2 regions of the Paraburkholderia sp. 2C genome follow, and region 2 is predicted to be linked to the other one. Evidence: predicted binding sites of a transcription regulator. Region 2 holds the regulator's gene; the other holds the start of a gene.
The links. Region 2 encodes FliA, which starts transcription of late flagellar genes. Its sites were predicted from a motif close to CTAAAGTTTNNNNNNNNNNNGCCGNTA; they were not measured.
Positions count from the first base shown of each region.

Region 1: ACYPXD_RS19750 (flagellin N-terminal helical domain-containing protein) is a predicted target of FliA. The motif match lies at 5,808-5,834, and genes of this name have one in related genera.

Region 1 covers NZ_BAAILL010000041.1:255,006-263,387, forward strand. The annotation lists gene ACYPXD_RS19730 (hypothetical protein) at 1-2, opposite strand, end outside; gene ACYPXD_RS19735 (helix-turn-helix domain-containing protein) at 237-1,214, opposite strand; gene ACYPXD_RS19740 (AraC family transcriptional regulator) at 1,595-2,509, shown strand; gene fliD (flagellar filament capping protein FliD) at 2,568-4,130, opposite strand; gene ACYPXD_RS19750 (flagellin N-terminal helical domain-containing protein) at 4,276-5,715, opposite strand; gene ACYPXD_RS19755 (hypothetical protein) at 5,903-6,991, shown strand; gene ACYPXD_RS19760 (L-dopachrome tautomerase-related protein) at 7,096-8,217, shown strand; gene ACYPXD_RS19765 (porin) at 8,325-8,382, opposite strand, start outside.
Region 2 covers NZ_BAAILL010000037.1:4,008-12,389, reverse strand. The annotation lists gene ACYPXD_RS16720 (flagellar hook capping FlgD N-terminal domain-containing protein) at 1-193, opposite strand, end outside; gene flgC (flagellar basal body rod protein FlgC) at 274-696, opposite strand; gene flgB (flagellar basal body rod protein FlgB) at 775-1,266, opposite strand; gene flgA (flagellar basal body P-ring formation chaperone FlgA) at 1,552-3,306, shown strand; gene flgM (flagellar biosynthesis anti-sigma factor FlgM) at 3,445-3,783, shown strand; gene ACYPXD_RS16695 (flagella synthesis protein FlgN) at 3,883-4,329, shown strand; gene ACYPXD_RS16690 (GSU2403 family nucleotidyltransferase fold protein) at 4,378-5,412, opposite strand; gene ACYPXD_RS16685 (RNA polymerase sigma factor FliA) at 5,539-6,270, opposite strand; gene ACYPXD_RS16680 (MinD/ParA family ATP-binding protein) at 6,295-7,164, opposite strand; gene flhF (flagellar biosynthesis protein FlhF) at 7,157-8,382, opposite strand, start outside.

The DNA.
Region 1 (8,382 bases), on a different contig from region 2:
ACGATGGCTTTCTGGTCGGGTCGATGGATCACATAGCGCGTCACAGCGGCAGTCGCCGCCTGACGAAGTCTCTAAAGGTAGCGAAAGCTATGTAATTGTCAAATGAGGCCCGCTCTCAAGCGCTGCTTATGGCTCTCCGGGAAGTTAAGCGGTTCGCGAGTTCGACTTTTTGAGCAATCCCACATGCTGGTCATGCGGCGATCCGGCGTGAAAGCCTTACGAAGGCTGACCACCGGTCATTTATCGGCACAGGGTCCAGGCGGCGCGCGCCTGAACTTTTGACTACGCTGTAATTCTCCCGGGCTGACGCCGTACAGCTTCTTGAACGAATTGCTGAAGTGGGCCGCGCTAACAAATCCGCACTGCCATGCCACTTCGCTAACGCGCAGCGTCTCGCCTCCGGTCGCGAGGATTTTCTTTGCCCTGGCGAGTCGCTGATGCAGCAGATAACGCGTCATCGACGATCCGTCGCGCTCAAAAAGCCGGGTCAGATACCGCCTCGATACGCCCATCGCGCTCGCCACCGTTTCCACGCTCATGCTCTCGTCTCCGACGTGGCGCTTGATGTAACGCTTGATCTCTCTTAGCATCGCGTCGGAACTGCGCATGGGTCGTGGCGCATTCAGGTCGTCGGCGACTATCTCCATCAGGTCGGTCAGGTGCTCGGCGGTCAGCGTCTTTCCGTGTGGACTGCAGTGCTGGCCGTAAGCGGCCGTTGATGCGATGAACGACCTCAGCACCGCCACGTCCGGCGACGTCACGTCCGGCATGAACATCTCGCGGCTGTGCAGTACGGCGCCTCTTTTCTCAAGCGCCGCTCTCGGCATGCGCAACGCTAGCGCGCGAGAATCGCGATGCGACGTCTGCGTGTATTCGATGCTGGCGTCGAACAACAACAGCGCCCCTTCCGTCAGGCTCAACCGGATCCCGTCCTGTTCCATGTCGATCGCACCGCTTTCGACAAGCAGTATGACGAGCGCATCGCTTCTCCAGTTGTTGTGTCCGCGTCCTGGAATCCATGTCCATCGCTGACCGGACAGATCCGCGGTTTCGAATCGAAGATCTTCCATGATCCACGATGCGGTCCGAAGATCGCGCTGAATTCCCGCATCGAATTCGCACTCCATGCTCCAGTTCGTCCTCACCAGGTCGCGCCACTCGTGTTCCGTTCTGGCGACCTGGTCTTCAAGCGATTGTGTGACGAAGCGATTCATCCCCAGTACCATCTGTGGCCCACGACCGAACGCGATTCCCAGCAAAGGCTTATGCGCGTATCAGTCATAGCATCCCTAACGATTGGACTCGTCAAAGCGAATCGTCCAAGCGCACTCTCACTGCAAAGCGGTACGCAGAATAATCCATTTGCCCACACACAGGGTTGACTGACGAATGAATCGCTTGCCTGAAAATTCGTCCGTTTTCTGTTTAGCTAACCGACACGCCAAACCGGAATAAACCGCTACCTCATATGTTCATGACTGGACGGAATCAGCAGCTTTCGAGCGAACGCTTTCATGCTGAAAGTACCCAAATCAATTGTCATACTGGCAAAGGTTGAGACTGATCCATGTCTAGCAAGCTTCAGCAATGGGATGTGCAATTCACCAACGCGGAGTCGTGGACCACGGTCATGGCGGAAGGCTACGACGTGCACTCCACGCTTACACGTTCTTCTTTGCCCGGTTGCTTCATCAAGGCACGACAGGCCGGCGAGATTCAGATGACAACTGTCCGCGTAGCCTGGCAAAATATCTCGCCGCTCGTGAACCGGTTCAAGGAAGTGGGAGGTGAAGACGATTACCTTTACTGCAAGATCGTCCAAAGCGGGTCGTTCGATCTGGTAAGCGGTAAAAACGAGCAATCTTTCGGGCCGGGCAGCGTGCTGTTCGTCAATCCGGATAGCTACTTTACCGAAATTTACCGGGAACCCACCGAACTTCTGCTGCTTCGCTTGCCTAAGAAAGCGTTGCGCGAACGTGGCGGCCACGATGCGGTCCAGCAATATCTGGCACCGGATATTCAATGCCCTGACGTACGGGCAGTCGGCGAGTTTGTGCAATACTTCGAAAGACAGGCGGGCGTGGTCAGTCCTTACCTGTCGGATCAGCTAAGCCGTCAATGCCTCGATATGATGGATACGCTTCTCACGCGTCCGGGAAATGGCGCTGACAGGCCTCGGGTCGCAACCGCATTTCATGCGAAGCAGACCATCATCCGGTTGCTTGGCGAGCAACGGCTTAGCGTCGAGCGCATCGCCGAGGAAATCGGCGTATCGCTCAACCAGCTGAATCGCCTGATGAAGGCCGATGGTCTATCGCCGATGCGCTTCGTCTGGCAGATGCGACTCGAACGCGCATCGCGCCTGCTCTCCTCGCCCGCACACGGCAGAGTGTCGATCAAGGAGGTGGCGTATCGCTGCGGCTTCTCAAGCGAAGCACACTTTAGCCGTGCGTTCAGGAGCCGCTATAGCATGACTCCTCGCGAATTCTTGCGCCGCTCAAGCCGGTAGCCCCATTGAGCGGTGAGCGGCAAGTCCGGCATGAAGGCGCCGTCAAGCGGCGCCGCTCCTACTTGCTGTTTTGCGCTAATGCACCATTGCTGTTGGAGCCGCCGAACAACGAGGTCAGAAAGTTCGAATTCGACTGCGCCTGTGCCAGGATTGTATTGAGTGAGGTGAACTGGTCGTTGAATTGCGAAGTCAGCTGCGCAGCAAAGTCATCGAGATCGTCCTGCTGCTTCGCAAGATTCGCGATGTCGGCGGTCAGGTCGTTCGTGCGATTTGTGATGATGCCTTGTTCGGATGTATACGAGGTCAGCACCGAGTCGAGTTGCTGCGCGATGCCGTTCGTGTCGTTGAAGAGTGCTCCGATCAGCCCCGGGTTGTTGGCGACCGCGTCTTCGAGCGTAGGGCTGTTCGGGTCCGCGTCGATCTGCAACTCCGCAAACGGTTGGCCGCCCGTATTTTTCTGAAACGTAATGCCGAGTGACGCGAGCGTGCCCTGCAAGCCACCGTTCGACACGAGGCCGCCCACGATACCGCCAAGCGACGCGCCAAGCTGGTTGATCATTTCGTCGCCGAGCAGCGTGCCGCCGCTGCCAGGCACATTCGACGTGGCCGGCGCGGCAAGCGAATTCAGCTGGTCGATCACGGCGTTATAGGCCGTCACGAAGGCGGAAAGATCGTTTTCGACCGTGCCGTCGTCCGGCGCGACCGTCAGCGTCTGTGCGCCTATGCCCTTTGCGGTCAGCGTGAGCGTCACGCCGGGAATTGCGTCGGAGATCGTATTCGTCGATTCGGTGACGGGCACATTGTTCACCGTAAGCTGCGCGTCTTGCGCGGCCTGCGACTGCGTCCAGAAGCTGTCGGTCGATGTGATGGTGGACGAGCCCACCGGCGCACTCGGGTCCGTGGTGGTAGACGACGTCACCGCCAACTTCGCAAGTGCACTGTCGCTTGCCGCACCTGTCACGCCGATGCTGATCGTGTTAGCTGCCCCCGTTGACGTGGACTGCAGGCTAAGCGCTGGCCCATTTGCGCCGCTGATGACGGTCGCCGTGATGCCGGGATTGCCAGATGCAGAGTTGATTGCAGCCGCAACATCCGCGAGGCTGTCGTTCGATGAATCGACGTTGATCTGAAACGACTTCGCGCCATCTCCGGTACCAAGCGAAATGTCCAGTGTGCCCGAGCCCAGCGCATTCGCATCGGATTGAGAAAAGCTGCCGGACGTTATGGTCTGAGCCTGAGCAATCTGCTTTGTGTCGATTTGATACGTGCCTGCCGATGCGCCGGCTCCCGTCTTTGCGGTTATGCCGTCGCCGCTCAACGTCGCGCTGAACGACGCAAGCGCACTGCCGTTCAGAAACGGACCGAGCGCCGTCTCCAGCCCGAGCATGTTCCCCTCTAACAACCCAAGCCCACGGATCTCCGTACCGTCGTTCGTCGACTGTGCAGACAACGCGGCCGCGGGGCCGGCTATCCTTGCTTTGACCAGCGTCGTCACAAGCGAATTGACGTCGAGCGGAGTGCCGGTCGAGGTGGAAATCAGCGACTGGGCGGCCTGTTGAACAGCTTGTGCTGCTGCCTGAGCCGCAGCGGCCGCCTGGGCGGCAACGGGTGAAGTCGACATTCGAATACTCCATCTGGCCTGCGCGGCCGGTTAGTACGGCTATCCGGACATGGCGCGAATCCGGGACGATGTCCGAGAGTTCGTGCTCGCGGATGAGCCTCGCTGCGTACTCGCGCGACTCATCCGTGTGCCTGTTACACGAGACTTAGTGCTGCAGAAGTGAGAGCACCTGCTGCGGTATCGAATTTGCTTGCGCCAGTACCGAAATACCCGCTTGCTGCAGCACTTGCGCCTTGCTCAGGTTTGCCGTCTCCTGCGCGAAGTCGGCGTCCGTGATCTGCGAGTGCGCGCTTGCCAGATCGGTCGACTCGTTCTCCTGAGATTGCGAGATCCCGGTCAAGCGGTTCTGCGCAGCACCGAGCGATGCCTGGATATTCGCGATCGAAGCGAGCGCGTTATCGATAGACAGCAGTGCATTGTTCGCACCTTGCGTCGTGCTGATGTCGATCTTCGCGACCGAGGTCGGGACGTTCAGTGTGTCGATGTTCGCGAGCGCACTGCCCGACGGCTGGGCGCCCGCCGCAGTCGAACCAATCGTGCTGGTCGGCACATTGGCGAACGAGAGCGCGCCGCCCGAGCTGGCGTTGAAAAGGCCCGCCTGTGCGCCCGAACCTAATTGATTGCCGTGCTGATCGATAAACTTCAGACCGCCCTTGCCGTCCGACTCGACCGTGACCGACGTGATGGTGTTCGTGTCGCCCACGGGTGCGTCCTTGCCCGTCGTGGAATCGATGTTGATGCCCGAAATAACGCCGAAAACCGTGCCGTCTGCCGCGCCGGAACCCGCACTAGCGGCAGATGAGATCGCGGCGAGTTCGTTTGCCGGCGTCAACGCACTGCTGGATCCCACCGACAGCGACGAAACGCCGTTGGTTGTCGTCGTGGTGAACAATGCGGCCGATGCGGCCGTCGAAATGGCATTGCCGTTCTGGTCCGTAAACGTGAAACCGCCGCTGCCGTCCGAGATAACGTTGATCGACGTAATCGCGCCGGCACCGCTTGCTTCCGTGCCGTCCGCGTTCAGATTCAGTCCGGTGATCGTGCCGAGCGTATTGCCTGCCTGCACAAAACCGCCGCCAAGCGATGCCGCGGAAACACCCTGGCTCAGGTCGAGCGCAACCGTCTGGCCGACGTTTGCGCCCACCTGCACATTGATGACGCCGGCTTGACCGTTGAGCAGGCCAAGGCCGTTGAACTGCGTTTGCGAAGCGATGCGGTTTACTTCAGAGATCTGCGCGGCCACTTCCTGTTGCAACGCTTGCTGGTTGGACGCGGTCAAGGTTCCGCCTGCCGCTTCGCCGGCAAGCGAGCGAATGCGCTCCAGACTCGCTGTGATCTGCGTGAGCCCGGTACCGGCCGTTTGCACGAGCGACACACCATCGTTTGCATTCGATACACCCTGATCTAAACCATTGATCTGCGTCTGCAGCGAAGTGGCGATCGCGAGACCCGCCGCATCGTCGGCCGCTTCGTTGATGCGCTGACCTGACGAGAGGCGTGTGATCGCCTGCGACAGGGCGCTGCCCGAGGCATTGAGGTTTTCCTGAGCGACGAGCGAGGGAATATTGCTGTTAATGCTAAGCATAAGGTTGCTCCCCTAAAGGATCGAGTCATTAAGACTTGCGACATTGAGATCAGCGAAGACAAGTGTTAATTGCCGGCCGCCTTAGCCCGCGTTGACGGCAATGATGGGGGAGGCTTGAGGATTAAAAGCGCGTAGGGCCCACTCACGCAAAAGAAAGTGGTCATACGCGCAAGCGGCGACGAAGACGATGGAAGAAGATAGCGTCGCGGTGATGAGTTCGCAGGACAAGGAACGAATGAAACCGCGCAACGTTTTGCTTTATGCGTTTCCAAACGGCATGCCAGACAATACCGCAAGCGCTCGAACAGACGATAAGCACGTCGCGCTCACGCTGTCGAAGCGCGTGATCGATGATCGTTCGTGGTCGCTCGTTTCGGTTAGCGCTCGCGATGTCGTGACATTTCTTTCATTGCTAAGCAAATGGCACCGCGAAGACACTTGCAAAAAGGCCGCGACGTTGATGGCAAATCGACTGCTGATCGACGATGCCTTACGTGAATCGCTCAGTAGCTATGAATTGGCGGGATGCCTTGCTTCGTTAGCAAGGTGGGACGAAGATGGATTTTTTAAGCAGGCTGGACTTTCTTTAACAACTCATCTTGCAAGCGGAAGTGCTTCATTAACCCATTTGAATGGACAAGCCGTAGCAAACTGCTTTAGCGCACTAGCAAAATGGCACCAGGAGCCGATATGCAAAGAGGCAGGCAGGCTGCTGGCCAGACGTATTTCCGCGGACGAAGCCCTCGTTCGCCAGTTAAACGGCGTGCGGCTCGCGATTTGCATCAACGCGCTGAGCCGCTGGAACGAAGATGACGCATGTCATGTCGCGGGCCTTCGACTAGCCAGGCGAATATCCGAAGACGGAAACCTGCGACACAATCTGAACGCGAGGCATCTGGCGGTCTGCATAGACGCATTGGCGCAGTGGCCTTCCGATGACATGTGCCGGCGTGCGACCGCGCAGTTGGCAAGGCGGTTCGCCACCGACTCATCGGTATGCGAACGTCTTACCGCGAAGCATTTCATCAATTGCCTGAAAGCGCTCGGCGCGTTAAGCGAACAAGCCGCGTGCAAAGCGGCTGGCGTACGGCTTGTGAAACGCCTCGCTAACGACAGCACTTTTCTGCAACAGCTTGCCGGCGCACGTTATGCGCATGAGTGCCTGGACGCGCTGGCAAGTTGGCCTCGCGACGAAGCATGCTTTCACACGGCCGCAGAAACCGTGCAACGTCATTGCAACGCCGTTTCTCAGGAAGCGTTGATCGATTGCCATTGAAAGCCAACTGACAGCCCGTTCGCATCGAGATAAGTCCCGATAGTCTTCGCTGCTTTTCTACCCCAGTCTCCAACTCATTACTTGCTTAACAACGGAGACTGGACGTGCAAATAACGAAGCTTGCGAGAATCGCACTGGCCTGTGCGGCCGTTGCCGCCGGCATTGCGCCGGCTCTATCGGCCGAGCCGCAGGGCGACTACGGGCCTCCGCTTGAAACCGTCAAGACCTTCGATACGTTCAAGCTCGTCGGCATCGGTGTCTCTCATGAGGGCCGCATTTTCGCGAGCGCCCCCGCCGCGCAGTCCGGCGACAGGCTCGTCGAGGTCAATGCGCAAACCGGTGCGGTAAGCCCCTATCCCGACGAAGCCTGGAACACGTCCGGCACGGACACGGAACATGAATGGGCGGTTCCGCAGGCGATGTGGGTCGACAAGGCCGATCGTCTATGGGTGCTCGATTCCGGGCGCGCGGTGCTGACCGCCGCGGGTCAAGGCGCAACGCCGAAGCTTGTCGAGTTCGATTTGGGCAGCAACAAGGTGATGCGCAGCTACGGCTTTGACGGCACCGTTGCGCCAACCGATTCGCTCAACGATGTGCGCATCGATCTCGTGCATGGCTACGCGTATCTGACCAACATCGGCAATCGCGGCAGCCTTGTGGTGTTGAACCTCAAAACCGGCAAGTCACGTCAGGTTCTCGCGGGCGATCGCTCGACATTTGCCGATCCCAAGCAGCACCTGATGATCAACGGGCAGCCGGCGCAAACGAACGACGGCAAAGTCGTCGCGATCCACGCCGACGGCATCGCGCTTTCGCCGGACGCTAAATGGCTTTACTACCGGCCGCTAACCGATCACAACTACTGGCGGGTGCCGACCAGCGCGTTGATCGATGCGAAGCTCGGCGCGAGCCAGCTGTCGCGCAAGGTGCAATACCTCGGCTCGGCTGAACTGACCGGTGGTTTGATCATGGACCAGCATGGGACGCTTTATGGCGGCGATCTCGAACACAGCACCATCGTCGCGCTCGACATCGATCCCGCCACGCACAAAGTTAAATCGCGGCTCTTCGTGCGCGCGCCGGGCAAGCTTTCATGGGCGGATGGCTTTGCGATTAGCCAGGGTTATATGTACATCGCGGATTCGCACCTGTGGGAGGTGACGTTCAAGAATCATTTACCGCGTTCAGGGCCGTTTGCCATCTTTAAAGTCAAGCTCGGTGGATGATGTGTGCGCGATGCCGCTACCGCGACATCAATCGATGAGCCGAGCGCGCGTCCGCCGGATGGAATACGGCGAGACGCGCGTCGCCACTTCAAAGCTTGCGGCGATGCTCAGAAGCGATGCTTCATCCCGACCGCAATGACCACCTGTTCGTTGCCCGCCGATGGG
Region 2 (8,382 bases):
GTTGCGCGGACAACGAGCCGAGCGACTGGTTGAGCTGCGCGATGCCGCTCACCGTATCGATCTGCGCGAGCTGCGACGTCATCTGCGAGCTGTCCATCGGCGAGGTCGGATCCTGGTTCTGCAACTGCGTGACGAGCAGCTTCAGGAACGTCGTCTGCAGATCGGATGCCGACGTGCCCGCGTTCGGGCCCATCGTGTCGGTCGGCGTGTTGTTGGTCGTGGTGCCGTTGTTTCCAATTGGCGTGCTCAAGAAATTTCTCCTCAGCTGCCCGGTTAAGAGCCGATCGTCAGCGTTTTCAGCATCAGGTTCTTCGCGGTGTTCAGCGTCTCGACGTTCGCCTGATACGAGCGGGACGCCGAGATCATGTTCACCATCTCCTGCACCGGGTCGACGTTCGGCGCCGTCACATAGCCGTCCGAGTTGGCCGCCGGGTTGCTCGGGTCGTACGTCGTTTTCATCGGCGTCGGATCGTCCATCACGCTCGTCACCTGGACGCCGCCGATCTGCTGGCCCGACGGCGAGCGCGAGCCGCCGAGCGGGTCGACCGCGAAGACCACCTGCTTCGCGCGATACGGCTTGCCGTCCGGACCGGTCGTGCTGTCCGCGTTCGCCAGATTCGACGCGGTGACGTTCAGGCGCTGCGACTCCGCAGTCAGCGCCGAACCCGCCACCTTGAAGATGTTCATCAATGACATGGCCTTGCGAGCCTCCTTCGTTGATCCCGTAGCGTTAATTGAGTGCTGCTGCCTGGCGGGTTATGCCGTTATGTTCTGTTAGCTGCCCGACGTGATCGCCGACAGCAATCCCTTGATCTGCGACGACACAAGCGTCATGCCCGATTCCAGATGCAGCGTGTTGTCGGCGAACTGCACGCGTTCCGAGTCGAGGTCCACCGTGTTGCCGTCGAGCGCGGCCTGCGCGGGAATCCGGTACTTCAGCTGGCCGTAGTCTTCGGCCGGGCCACCCGTCGGAATCAGCCTCGCCTTGCCGGCCATATGGCCGGCCGCGGTCGTCGCGAGCGTCATCCCGCTCGTCACGCCGGCCGGTTGCGTCATCTGGAGCCGCGATGCACCGGAACCCGCACCCGACTCCCCGCCGGCCTGGCGCAACGCGCCCGCGAGCGACGACGAGAAGTTGATGTCGCGCGCCTTGTAGTTCGGCGTATCGGCGTTCGCAATGTTCGACGACAGCACTTCCTGCCGGTACGCGCGCACGTCGAGCGCTTCCTTGTTGAACGCAAAATCCTGATCGAGCCTGTCAAGCATCGGGCATCTCTCCGTATGAACGGTCCGCGGCCATATTCGCCTGCCGCCCTTGCGCATGCTGGCCGCGGCGCATGTCCGGCGGCGGCGAAAGCAATACGCAAAGGCTTTTTCGCATGGAGTGCATCTTAGGGGCGCGATGCAAGGGCCAATTGAACGAATAGCCGGGGAAGCCCCCCTCTATTCAACGTTTGCCGTGAGAGGCCGCTCCCTAGAATGCGTCCTGTACCGTTCAGTCCCTGCGGGCCGTCGCGGCTCGCGCGTCCGTCCTTGTTCTGGAGAGTTGCCATGGCCCTGCCCGCTTTTGCTGCCCTGCCCGGCGTGTCTCGCGCCGCGCGGCTGCGCGGCGCGGCGCGGCCGGGGTGGCCGGGGTGGCCCGCGTTGCGCGCATCGCGTGTTTTGCCGGTTGCGGCGTTGCTCGGCATGGCCTTGCCGGGCGCGGGCTTGCCCGTCGTGATCGCCGCCGGCGCGATGCCCACGCTCGCTTATGCGCAGGACAATGGCGGCCCGATCGTGATTCCCGGTCCCGGTGAAAAGAATCCCGCCGATGCGCAAGCGCTTGCCGCGCGCATGGGCATGACATCTCATCCGGCACAGCCGAGCGCGGCCGCGCTCGCCGCGCTGCGTCCGGCACGCGCGGCGCAGCGCGCCTTCGACGCCGATGCCAGTGCAAACAACGGCGAAATCGTCATTCCCGGCACCGGTGAGCCGGGCGCGCAAACGACGGCGGGCGGTTATGCCGCGAACGCGACGCGCGGGACGGTCACGACCGGCCGCGTCCTGACTGCCCGCGCGCTGCCCGGCGTGCCGGTGACGCTGCAACCCGTGACGGTGCAGCCGCCTGCCCAAGGGGTGGCGCCGGTTGTTGTCAGCAACGCGCAGGCGCGCTACAGCGTGCCCGCTTCCGACATTCGCGCGGCCGATGCGGCCGATGCATCGGCGCCGGTCCAGATCGATCCGCTTTCCGCGCGCGGCGAGCCGCCGCAACTCGGCGGCCCCGGTGGCACGGCGGCGATCAGAACCCAGGCGGCCAGCGCGCAGCCGATGACGGCAGAGCAAGCAAGCGCGGCGCAGATCAAAGCCGTGCAGCAGTGGGCCGCGGCGAAGGCCGCGCAGCCGCAGCCCGCGTCGGCGGGACAACCCGGCTTGAACGCACAAGCCCCGCGGCAAGCGGCGGCAACAGGCGCGGCGCAACCGTCTGCGCAATTGGCCGCTCAGGCGTCCGCGTCCACCGCTCAAGCCGCCGCGCCGGCCCCTCAACGCCTCGCACCAGCCGCACCAGCCGCGCAACTCCAGCCCGTGCGTTACACACCGCGCGCGGCCGTGGCCGGCGGCACCGTTCCGGCCGTCGCCACGGTCAACGCCGGCGGCGCCAACACGCTTGCCGCGAGCGCGGCCAATGCCGCCCCGGTGCCCGCCGGCCAGCAGGACGGCGAGACGATCCGCGCAACCGCGCTCACGTTTCTCGAGCAGCAAACGGCCGGTCTGCCCGGCAAGATCACGATTACCGTCGCTCCCGCCTTTCCGCGCGGCCTTGCGGCCTGCACGGCGCTCGAGCCGTTCATGCCGGTCGGCGCACGGTTGTGGGGACGCACGTCGGTCGGCGTGCGCTGCGCGGGCGCGCGGCCATGGACGCTCTATCTGCAGGCGCGCATCTCGCTGCAGGCGACCTACTACACCGCCTCGCGCCAGATCGCTCCGGGCGAAACGCTGACCGCCGCCGATCTCGTCGCCCACGAAGGCGACCTCGCGACCTTGCCGCAAACGGTGATCACCGATCCGTCGCAAGCGGTCGGCGCGGTCGCGCTCGTGCGTATCGGCGCCGGGCTGCCGCTGCGCCAGGACACGATTCGCGGCACCACATCGGTGACGGTCGGACAGACGGTGCGCGTCGTCGCGTCCGGCGAAGGGTTCTCGATTTCGGCTGAGGGCAACGCGATGAACAACGCGACGCCGGGCCAGCAGGTGCGGGTCAAGACCATGAACGGCCAGATCGTGACCGGCGTGGTGAAAGACGGTTCGACCGTCGAGATCCAGATGTGAAGGTGCTTACCGCGTCTCGCGAACGGGTTTCAGACACGGAAAAGGTGACGGAAGACGAAAAAACAGTGGGCTGCGGTTGCGCTAAAGTTTCGGCCGGCGACTGCCGATATCACAGTCAAATCGTTCAGGAAGCCCATCGTGAAAGTCGATTCCAGCACCAACCCGAATCTGACGCCGCTCAACAACGGCGTGCAGCGCGGCCAGCAGGGCGAAACCGCCGCTGCCGGCCCGAACACGGCACGTACGCCGGTCTCGAGCGGCGGGGCGGCGGCGGCGGACGTCAGCCTGTCGGCGCTCGCGGGCCATTTGCAGAGCCTCGCCGCGTCGGGTTCGGCCGATATCGATACGCAGCAGGTCGAGTCGATCAAGCAGGCGATCCGCGACGGCTCGCTGAAGATCGATGCGTCGAAGATTGCCGATGGCGTGCTCGAAACCGCACGCAGCCTGCTGCAAGGCACCCAGCCGTCCGGCAGCTGAGCGTCCGAACGTACTTTTTCAGGGCGCGCTCACTGGCGGACGCATGTAGAAACCTGCGCCCGCCTGCGTCATGCAGGCGGATTAACGTTTGAGTGAGAGATGAAAGACGCCCTGCTTGACACCATCATCGACGAATACGCGACCGTCGAAGCTTTTGCCTCCTTGCTCGCCGTCGAACAGAAAGCGCTGACCACCGCGTACCCTGGCGAAATCCTGAAGCCGATCGTCGAACAGAAGACCTCGATGGCCGACAAGCTCGCCATGCTCGAGCGCGCACGCGAAGGGCATCTGCGCGAGCGCGGCCTGCCGGCCGGCAAGCGCGGGATGGATCTCGCCGCCGCCACCGATACGCGCCTGGACGAGCAGTGGCGCCTGCTGCAGAAATCGGCGGAACGCGCGCGCAAGCTCAACTTCAACAACGGCCTGATGATCCGCACGCGCATGGACTACAACCGCCGGATTCTGGCGGTGCTGCGCGGGACACCCGAAGTGGCCTCGTCGTTCTACGGCCCGGACGGCAAGGTGCCGATGTATTCGGGGCTGTAGGCGAAGCGCGCTTCACGGGGCGGCGCTCAAGTGCAACCGGGGTGCCCTTCAGGTATCACTCAGGTCCGCGAGAAAATCGCGCGCCCGCTCCGACAGATCCAGTTCGAACTTCACCGCAAGCGCAGCCGCCGTCGCCACGCGCGGCCGCGCCTTCTTCTCGATTTTTTCCGCCGCCGCTTCCAGCAAGTCCGGGTAGCGCTCCATCAGCGCATCGATGAGCACCGCTGCCTGACGGCGGTCCTTGCCGGCCTTCGCGGCAAACGCGGGCCCGCGCAGCGTGCTGACAACGAGTTTGTGAAGCGCAAACCTGGCGGGGTCCGGCACCGTGACCGGAACCGCATGTTCCTTGCCGAGCACAAAACCGCTCGTCGCCTCGGTCAGCAAATATCGGAAGTACGGCAGCCCCGTTGCGTGCGCGCGCAAGTGCGGTAGCGGTTTCGTTTCGTACGCTTCGGTGCCCGGCACGAGTAGATCGACCTTCAACGGTTGCCCGCGCGCCTTGAACGGGGTCGCGGGGCGGCGCGCATCGAGTTCCGGCACTTCGAGAAAAGGCAGGCTGCTGTCGCGCAGAATATCGAGGAAGCTGCGGTTTTGCGGAATCGCGACCGAAATCGCGCCGGTACTGCCGATATCGATGTCTTCGGTCCGGTAGTTCGCCGACATGCGCACACCGAGCCCGTTCAGCAGCGCACCGAACGCGTGCGAGCCGACCAGTACCCCGCCGTGACTGAAGATGCCCGCGTTGTAGAGCGTCGCGATGGTGAGGGCGGCGGAATTGTCGGCGGCGGCAAAGCCGGACTTGCGCAATACCTGAACGTCGGCGGCCAACCCACGCATCTGGAGGCTTTCCTGCATTTTCGCGTCGAGCGTGGCATTGGTTAGCGGCTCGCCCGCGCGGCCGAGCGATGTTTCGACGCGCTTACCCGATGCAAGATAAACACGCCAGTAAACGTAGTTTTTCCCGTCGACGACCTTGATCGAGGCGGAGCCAGGCGAGTGAAGCAGGATTTGCGTCTGCGCGGCGGCACGCTCCGCAACGGAGGCGTACAGCGTTTGCAGCGCATGGTTGTAAAAAGTCGGCATGACGGCGAGATTTATACCCTACGATTGCATTGTAGGGTATAAGGCCAGCCGGCGCTATTTATACCCTATGATTTGATTATGGGGTATAAATTCCCGGCAAACCCTTGCCGGACGCCACTACCCTTTTCAGCTCTCCTCGGCCGCCCACGCCATTTCACGCAAGCGTGCACGCAGCCGCGCGACCGCCTGGCTATGCAGCTGGCACACGCGCGATTCGCTGACCTCGATCACGGCGCCAATCTCGCGCAGGTTCATGCCGCGCTCGTAATACAGCGACATCAGCAGCTTCTCGCGCTCCGGCAGCCGCTCGATCGCTTCGATCAGCGCGCCGCGCAGGCTCTCGTCGAGCAGCGCGGACAGCGGGTCCGAGTGATCGACGCAATAGCGGTCGAGGAACGGTTCGTCGTCGGCGGAGCGGTCGAAGTCTTCGTAGTAGATCAACTGGCTGCCGTGCAGGTCCTGCAGCATCGCCTGATACTCTTCGAGCGGCATCTTCAGGTGCTGCGCGATTTCGGCTTCGCTCGCGGCGCGGCCGAGCTGCTGCTCGACCTGATGCACGGCCATCTCGAGCTCGCGCGACGTGCGCCGCACGCTGCGCGGCAGCCAGTCGTTGCTGCGCAGCTCGTCGAGCATCGCGCCGCGAATGCGCTGGCTCGCGTAGGTTTCGAACTGCGCACCCTGATCTTCCTTGTAGCGGCTTGCGGCGTCGAGCAGGCCGATCATGCCGGCCTGGATCAGATCGTCGAGGTCCACGCTCGCCGGCATCTTCGCCACCAGCTGCAGACCGAGCCGCCGGACCAGCGGCGTGTATTTCGTCAGAACGTCGGCCTGAGAAATCTTTCCTTGAGCGTTGTACATCGAGCTCCCCTTGTCCGCTGCCTGTCAGGCGTGTTGTGCGGACGGTTGTTCGGCGTGTGACGCCGTCGTGACTGCCGCGCTCGCCGACCACGGCGCGCGCGATGACATCGCTGGCCGCATCGGCCAGTACTGCAGTTCCGCGGCGAGGTGCCGGAAGTCGCGCGCGGCGGGTGTCGAAGGGAAGGCTTCGACGATGCAGCGCGACAGTTCCCCGGAGCGCGTCATCAGCGGGTCCGCCGCGACGCAGCCGGCGCCCTCGAGCGCCACGGTCAGATAACGCCCCGCGACAGCCGCGAGGTTGTCGAGCGCGAGCTGCGCATCGGTGACGCTGTGCACCTGATTGACCAGCACGCGGAATTGGGCGATCGCATACGCGTAGTGCAGGCGCTTCATGCACGCGTACGTATCGGTGATCGCCTGCGCGGCGACGCGCGTGACCATCATCAGGTCGTGCGCCTGCAGCGCGAGGTCCGACAGCATGCCGTCGCGCTCGAACTGCACGTCGATCAGCACGACGTCGGCCGTGCTGTCGAACACGGCGGCCAGTTGCGACGGCTTGCACATATCGCGATGGCTGCGCGGCGCGGCCAGCACCGCGAAGCCCGCGCTGTGGCGATCGGTTGCCGCATCGAGCGCCATCTCGCCGCGCGTAAACGCGACGAAGCGTTCGGCCGCGGCGCCGTTGGGCGTCGCGGCGATCGCGTGCGGTTCGCCCGCATGCTCGTCGACGACGAGCACGTCCTTGCCCTGCGCCGCAAGCGCCGCCGCGAGATTCACGACGGTCGTCGAACAGCCGACGCCGGCCGTGCCGCCGGTGACGGCGATCGCGCGCGAACCGTGGCGCGCCAGCAGGCGCCGCAGTCCTTCTGCCTGATCGGACACGAACTTAGCCAAACCGGACCTCATGCTGCTCGGCAGTCGAGCGTGCGGACAGCGCGGAGAGCAGACCCGGGACGTCGTCTTCCTGAGGGACGAACGGCGAGTGATCGCGCGGGATGCAGAACGCGCTGCGAACGAGGAATTTCTTCGTTGCGACGTAGAGGTTTTCCGGCACTTTCTGGCCGGTCGAAACGTAGTGCACGGGCAACCGGTAGCGCAGCACCGCGTCGAGCGTGCTGCCGAGATTGGTCGCTTCGTCGAGCTTCGTCAGGATGCAGCCCGCGAGCGGCTGCTTGTCCGGCGCGCTTTGATAGGCCTGCACGACTTCGTTGAGCGTGTCGCCGTGGCAGGTCGCGTTCAGCAGCAGCAGGCGCTGCACGGGTTGGCCCGCGCGGGACAGCATCGCGATCTGGTCCGACACGAGGCGGTCGCGCTGGCTCATGCCGATCGTGTCGATCAGCACGATGTGCTTGTTGCGCAGCTCGGACAGCGCGAGCTGCAGATCGGCGCCGTCCTTCACCGCGTGCACCGACACGCCGAGAATCTTGCCGAAGATGCGCAGCTGCTCGTGGCCGCCGATCCGGTAGCTATCGGTGGTCAGCAGCGCGACCTTGCTCGCGCCGTAGCGCATCACGCAGCGCGCGGCGAGCTTCGCGGTCGTGGTCGTCTTGCCGACGCCCGTCGGGCCCATCAGCGCGAATACACCGCCGCGCTCCATCAGCTCGTCTTCGCTTTCCATCACCGGCAGGTTCGACTCGAGCACCGAGTGCACCCACTCCATGCCGGCGTCGAAGCTCTCGACGGCCGGCAGGTTGTCGACCACCATCCGCACCAGCTGCGCCGAAAAACCGGCCGCGAACAGATGCCGCGTGAGCGCCGACTGAATCGGGCTGCGCCGCTGGCTATCGGCCCACAGCAAACCGGCGAAGTGCTCTTCCATCATCCCGCGCAGCGAGGCGAGCTCGTTCATCACCGTTTCGTTGACGATCTGCGACATGCGCGCATTGATCGCGTCGGTGACCGCGGCGGTCACATGCCCCGGCAGACCCGACGAGGCCGTCGTCGCACGCTGCGTGGCGCGGCGCGCGGCGAGCTGCGCGGCTTCGCGCGCCCAGTCCGGCGCCTCGTTCGTAAGCGTCGGAATGGCGGCGAGCTGCGCGTCGTGCACGTCGTCGCGGCGGGCGGCCGGCCCCGCCACCGGTGCGCCCGTCGGCATGCCGAGGCCCTTTGCAG